Regions from separate parts of the Pantoea sp. PA1 genome, predicted to be linked through region 1. Evidence: predicted binding sites of a transcription regulator. Region 1 holds the regulator's gene; the other holds the start of a gene.
What was found. Region 1 encodes LexA, which represses DNA repair genes until DNA is damaged. Its sites were predicted from a motif close to TNCTGTATGTACATACAGNA; they were not measured.

Region 1 (3,416 bases):
TGGCCATACGCCGCAGCGACACGGTCGGCGAGAAGCGGACAAAGCTGTCGCGCCCATGCCAGATGACCGCAAAGAACTTCTGCACGCCGTTCAGCACCCGCAGGTGTGGTGTGGCTTCGCCCTGAACTTCACGTCCCGGTGCGCGGCCAAACATCACGGTGACGGGCAGCATCTGAATATCCAGCGTGGGATTATTGCGATGCAGGTCCAGGTAATCGTGGAAAATTTTCACCGATTCCACGCTGGGTACAAAATAGGGGAAGACGCGCGGGCCATCGTGGATAAAGACGTGGCGAGGCAGCAGGGAACCATCAATCTCCAGTGGAGAGAGCGGATCGGGCAGATGATGCCGCAGACACTGCGCGCGCAAAGTCAGTAAGTCAGCCTTCGAATCGTAAGGCAAAACATACATAATAGGTCGGGTCGGATCCAGACCATGTTCAGACACGGGATCGGCCGGAATGGCCTTACTCTTTACCAGAAACGAGAGTGGTAAATTAAGCAATTTATAATAAAGTTTACGCCAACCTGACATAGACAACATGAAGCCTCTTGTTAGCAAAGCGCCGCAAGCATACCAGAAAGTGCAGCGAAGATCTGTGGTGGTGCCAAATGCACGCAGCCCAGACATTGACGTCAATCCGATAAAAGGGTTCCCACACATGGCAAATAATGCCACCGGACTTATCAGAATAGTAAAAGCCGCCGGTTACTCCTGGCAGGGGCTGCGTGCCGCGTGGCAACATGAAGCGGCGTTTCGTCAGGAAGCCCTGGCTGCGCTGGCGGCGATCATTATCGCGTGCTGGCTGGACGTTGATGTGATCTCGCGCATCCTTATGATTGGGTCGGTGGTGCTGGTGGTCATCGTCGAAATCCTCAATAGCGCCATTGAAGCGGTGGTCGATCGCATCGGTCAGGAGCATCATCCGCTCGCGGGCCGGGCAAAAGATATGGGTTCGGCAGCGGTACTGCTGGCTATCTTACTGGCCCTGTTTGTCTGGATCGCGCTGCTCTGGACACATTTGCGATAAACCTTCCATAACGCGGCTCAGGCCGCGTTTTCCCTGACAATCGGTTTTCATTTCGCCAATACCTGTATATACTCACAGCGACTGTATAAACAACCAGGGGGCGGGATGAAAGCATTAACCAGCAGGCAGCAGCAGGTCTATGACCTGATTCGCGACCATATTACTTCAACAGGCATGCCGCCTACGCGTGCCGAGATTGCCGCGCAGCTGGGTTTCCGCTCGCCAAACGCGGCAGAAGAGCATCTGAAAGCGCTGGCGCGCAAAGGCGTCATTGAGATTGTCTCCGGCGCATCGCGCGGCATCCGTCTGCTAATGGAAGAAGAAGCCTCAGAAGGCATACCGCTGATTGGCCGGGTTGCTGCCGGTGAGCCCATCATGGCGCAGGAACATATCGAGACGCATTACAAAGTCGATCCGGGCCTGTTCAAACCTTCGGCGGATTTCCTGCTGCGCGTCAGCGGAATGTCGATGAAAGATATCGGGATTATGGACGGCGACCTGCTCGCGGTGCATAAAACGCAGGATGTGCGCAATGGCCAGGTCGTGGTGGCCCGCATTGACGATGAAGTGACGGTGAAACGCTGGAAAAAGCAGGGTGCTATCGTGCATCTGCTGCCTGAAAACAGCGACTTCGACCCGATTGTTGTCGATACGCGTGCCCAGTCGCTGACCGTGGAAGGTCTGGCGGTGGGTGTCGTACGCAACGGCGAATGGCTCTGATTCTGACGCCTGCGTGCATTCGCCTTTTCTGGTGCTATTCTGTCTGCCCTGATTTTGTCGCTGCCGCCTCTGCGCAGCGACACTGAGCACGGAATGGCGAATGCGCTTTATCACGGCAACCGATAAAAATCTCTGGCGGCTCGCGCTGCCCATGATCCTGTCAAATATCACCGTTCCCTTACTGGGCGTGGTCGATACGGCAGTGATTGGTCATCTCGACAGCCCGGTCTATCTTGGCGGGGTCGCGGTCGGGACGACCGTCACCAGCTTCCTCTTTATGCTGCTGCTTTTCCTTCGCATGAGCACCACGGGCCTGACGGCACAGGCCTTCGGGGCAGGCGACAAAACGGCGCTGGCACGCGCCCTGATCCAGCCGCTGATCATGGCGTTGCTGGCGGGTCTGCTGTTTGTCGCGCTGCGTTACCCCATTATTCAGCTGGCTACCCATCTGGTTGGCGGCGATCCTCTGGTACTGGCACAGGCCGGACTGTTTATTCAGATCCGCTGGCTCAGTGCGCCTGCCACGCTGGCGAACCTGGTGATTCTGGGCTGGCTGCTGGGCGTGCAGTATGCGCGTGCGCCGGTGATCCTGCTGGTGGTGGGGAACCTGGTGAATATCGTGCTCGACCTCTGGCTGGTCATGGGGCTGCACTGGGGCGTTGCGGGGGCAGCCACCGCCACGGCACTGGCGGAATATATCACGCTGGGCGTCGGCGGCATGATGGTCTGGCGGGTTCTGAAGCTGCGCGGCATTCCATTCAGCCTGCTGAAACAGAGCTGGCGCGGTGACAGCGCCCGGCTGCTGCGCCTCAACCGGGATATTATGCTGCGCTCTCTTATGCTGCAGCTCTGTTTCGCCTCGCTGACCGTGCTGGGCGCCAGGCTGGGGCCGGAGGTGGTCGCGGTGAACGCCGTATTACTGATGTTCATTACCTTTACCGCCTACGCGCTCGATGGTTTTGCCTATGCCGTCGAAGCGTTTGCAGGTGAAGCGCATGGCGCAAAAGATGGCAGCAAACTGCTGCGCGTCTGGCGCTCTGCCTGCCGACAGGCGGCGGCGGTGGCGCTCTTCTTCTCGCTGGTTTATGCCTTTACCGGCCCGCAGATCGTGATGCTGCTGACCTCTCTGCAGACAGTGCAGCAGGCGGCCGACCGCTATCTGGTCTGGCAGGTGATTATGCCGCTGATCGGCGTCTGGTGTTATCTGCTGGATGGGATGTTTATCGGCGCAACGCGCGGACGTGAGATGCGTAACAGCATGGTGGTGGCAGCCGCAGGCTATTTTCTGACGCTGCTGAGCGTGCCGGTGCTGGGCAATCACGGTTTGTGGCTGGCGGTAACGGTTTTCCTGGCGCTGCGCGGCCTCTCACTGTGGCTCATCTGGCGCAGGCACTGGCGTCAGCACAGCTGGTTTGCGGCCTGAGCAGGCAGAACGTTTTTAGTCCGATAGTGATTGTTCCGCCGCTTATCCCCGTCGTCCGCGCTTTTTACCCTCATCCTGATGGTCATGTCCGCAGTTTTCGTGCTGCGTACAGGCGTCTGCTTCCGCGCAGTTTTCGCATAAGCCATGGGCTTCGATCACGCTGTGACGCAGGGCAAACTGCGCTTCACCCGCCAGCGTGGCGATAATCTTTTCCACGCCCTGCGCCTGCTTCTCGGTGACGG
Region 2 (3,416 bases), on a different contig from region 1:
AGAAGCCCTGCCCTACAGCAAGCCCCATCCGCAGGTCTATCTCAATGCCGCCGCCAGTCTGGGGATCGATCCGCTGAACTGCGTCACGCTGGAGGATTCGTTTAACGGCATGATCGCCACTAAAGCGGCCCGCATGCGGTCGATTGTGGTACCTGCCGCTGAGCACCGCGACGATCCCCGCTGGGCGCTGGCGGATGTCCGGCTGGACACCCTGACGCAGCTTAGCCCGACCCATCTGAAAGGCTGACCCCCCGCCCGCTTTAAGCGGGCTTTTTTTTGCTCAGGCGTTCTGCGGTTGATCTGAATCTCAAAAAATTAAAACAGCGTTTCATTTTTATTGAATCACTGTCTCACCCTGCCTAAGATGCCCACATCGTCCCCTGATCGGGGGATGAATAACCTGACTCCAGAGGGGCACGAGATGGACATTCGCCAGAGCATTCACAGCGATCACGCTAAACAACTCGATACTGACGCACTGCGCCAGGCATTTCTGATTGAAAAGATATTTACCGCCGATCACTACACCCTGACCTACAGCCATATTGACCGCATCATTACGGGCGGCGTCATGCCGGTGAATCAGCCGGTCACGATGGGGGATGAGATGGGCAAACAGCTGGGCGTCGCCTGGTTTCTCGAACGCCGTGAACTGGGCATGATCAATATTGGCGGCCCGGGTCTGGTGGAGGTGGATGGCAAAACGTGGGAAATCGGTCACGAAGAGGCGCTCTATATCGGCAAAGGGGCGCGCGATCTGCTGTTTCGCAGCCTCGACGCATCGCAGCCCGCAAAATTTTATTTCAACAGCGCACCGGCGCACACCACCTTTCCGGACAGAAAGATCACGCTGCAGGAGGCGGTCAACGCCACACTGGGCGATGCGGCAAGCGCTAATCGCCGCACCATACACAAATTTATCGTGCCCGACGTGTTGCCTACCTGTCAGCTCACGATGGGCCTGACCAGGCTGCATGAGGGCAGTCTCTGGAACACCATGCCCTGTCACACCCACGAACGCCGCATGGAAGTCTATTTCTATTTCGACATGAGCGAAGATCACGCCGTCTTCCATATGATGGGAGAGCCGCAGCAAACCCGTCATCTGCTGGTCCATAACGAGCAGGCGGTGATCTCTCCCAGCTGGTCGATACACGCGGGTGTCGGTACCCAGCGTTACGCCTTTATCTGGGGAATGGTGGGTGAGAATCAGGTCTTTGATGATATGGACGCGGTCAGAATTAGCGAACTGCGTTAAGCGGAGGACAAGCCGAATGGTACTGAACAGATTTGATTTAACAGGCAAAGTCGCCATCGTGACCGGCTGTAATACCGGGCTTGGCCAGGGGATGGCACTGGGGCTGGCGCAGGCTGGCTGCGACATTGTGGGCATCAACCGCATCGAACCGGCTGACACGCAGCATAAAGTGGAAGCACTTGGCCGCCGCTTCTGGTCCGTCTCAGCCGATCTGATGTCTCCTGAGGTCATCCCGCAGGTCGCGGAAAAGGCGGTCGCCGCGGCGGGCAGAGTGGATATCCTGGTCAACAATGCCGGGATTATCCGTCGTGAGGATGCCCTGAAATTCAGCGTGCAGGACTGGGATGATGTGATGAACATCAACTGCAAGACGGTGTTTTTCCTCTCACAGCAGGTCGCGCAGCGGTTTATCGCGCAGGGAAGCGGCGGCAAAATCATTAATATTGCGTCCATGCTCTCGTTTCAGGGAGGCATTCGCGTTCCCTCTTACACCGCCTCAAAAAGCGCTGTCATGGGCTTAACCCGTCTGATGGCTAACGAGTGGGGACGGCATGGCATCAATGTTAATGCTATCGCGCCGGGCTACATGGCGACCGATAATACCGAACCCCTGCGCAAAGATGCGGCGCGCAGCGCTGAGATCCTTGACCGTATTCCGGCAGGCCGCTGGGGCGTGCCGGATGACATGATGGGGCCGGTGGTCTTTCTGGCTTCGTCTGCAGCAGACTATATTAATGGTTACACGCTGGCGGTTGATGGCGGCTGGCTGGCCCGCTAGAAGACGGGGTGAGCCGTGACATGCCGCGGCTCGCCCTGTAAAAAAATTCACTGTTAGTTACAGCGTCACATGTTCTCATTTACTGGATAAATCCCTATACTGGATGCATCGACAGTTTCTTAGCATCCAGGTTCTATCATGACGGGCGAAGGCCACATCATTTTTGCCATTGCCAGCGCTATTTTTGCCAAACGTGCGGAGCTGACCCCGGTCCTGGCGCAGGCCGACTGGTGGCATCTCGTTCCCTCAGCCCTGCTGACATGTCTGTTGCCCGACATCGATCACCCTAAATCCCTGCTGGGACAGCGGCTGCGCTGGCTCTCACAGCCGATTGCGCGCGCTTTTGGTCACCGGGGCTTTACCCACAGCCTGCTGGCGGTGGCCGCCGGTTTATGGCTTTTTCAGATTAACCTGCCCAAGTCGTCACCCATACCGCCTGATGTCCTGCAGGGTCTGACCCTGGGCTACCTCAGCCATATTGTGGCCGATATGCTGACGCCTGCCGGGGTGCCACTGCTGTGGCCCTGCCGCTGGCGCTTCCGCCTGCCGATTCTGCGCAGCCAGAAAGGCAATCAGCTTGAGCGGGTATTGTGTCTGGGTCTGGTGGGCTATGCGCTCTGGTTTCCGGTGGGAATGCCTTCCTTTGGTGCAAACGGCTGGCCGACCCAGCTGTTCGATACGCTGCAGAATGGGGTCGGACGGTTAATTTCCAGTCATACCGCGCAATAAACCCGCAAAAATCAACAGTTAGTTATAAACCATGCCATTTGGATATAAGGCAGCCTCTCCGGCTGCTGTTACCATTCCTGCTGTCTTAATTCGTGATTAACATTATGCGGCCTCTCCCGGACGACAGGCCGCATTACTCTGGAGTTTCGGTATGGACCTTCCTCTTACGCTTAATATCGCGGCCTTCGTGGTGCTGCTGGTATTACTCTCCCGCTTCAGCCGCCATAGCTGGAGCCTGTCGAAGAAAGTGTTGATCGGTCTGGTGATCGGTGTGCTGTTCGGCCTGGTGCTGCAGCTGATCTACGGTGAAAACAGCGCCGTGGTCAAAACGTCGATCAGCTGGTTTAACATCGTTGGCAATGGTTATGTCCAGCTGCTGCAGATGGTCGTCATGCCGCTGGTGTTCGTTTCGATTCTGAGTGCGGTCGCCCGTCTGCATAACGCCTCGTCGCTGGGAAAAATCAGCGTACTGACCATTGGCGTACTGCTCTTTACCACCGCGATTTCTGCGCTGGTCGGCGTCTTCGTGACCGGTCTGTTTGGCCTCAGCGCGGAGGGTCTGGTGCAGGGTGTCCAGGAAACCGCACGCCTGAGTGCGATCCAGAGCAACTATGTCGGCAAGGTCTCCGACCTGAGCGTGCCTCAGCTGGT

Region 2: a site for LexA is predicted at 2,134-2,153, ahead of AC1V0D_RS04590 (metal-dependent hydrolase). Genes of this name have one in related genera too.

What each region holds. Positions count from the first base shown of each region.
Region 1 covers NZ_JBXGEE010000002.1:33,006-36,421, forward strand. Annotated here, with positions in the region: gene plsB (glycerol-3-phosphate 1-O-acyltransferase PlsB) at 1-535, opposite strand, end outside; gene AC1V0D_RS10955 (diacylglycerol kinase) at 663-1,031, shown strand; gene lexA (transcriptional repressor LexA) at 1,137-1,751, shown strand; gene dinF (MATE family efflux transporter DinF) at 1,852-3,174, shown strand; gene zur (zinc uptake transcriptional repressor Zur) at 3,217-3,416, opposite strand, start outside.
Region 2 covers NZ_JBXGEE010000001.1:931,014-934,429, reverse strand. Annotated here, with positions in the region: gene hxpB (hexitol phosphatase HxpB) at 1-247, shown strand, start outside; gene kduI (5-dehydro-4-deoxy-D-glucuronate isomerase) at 422-1,258, shown strand; gene kduD (2-dehydro-3-deoxy-D-gluconate 5-dehydrogenase KduD) at 1,275-2,036, shown strand; gene AC1V0D_RS04590 (metal-dependent hydrolase) at 2,175-2,765, shown strand; gene AC1V0D_RS04585 (L-cystine transporter) at 2,917-3,416, shown strand, end outside.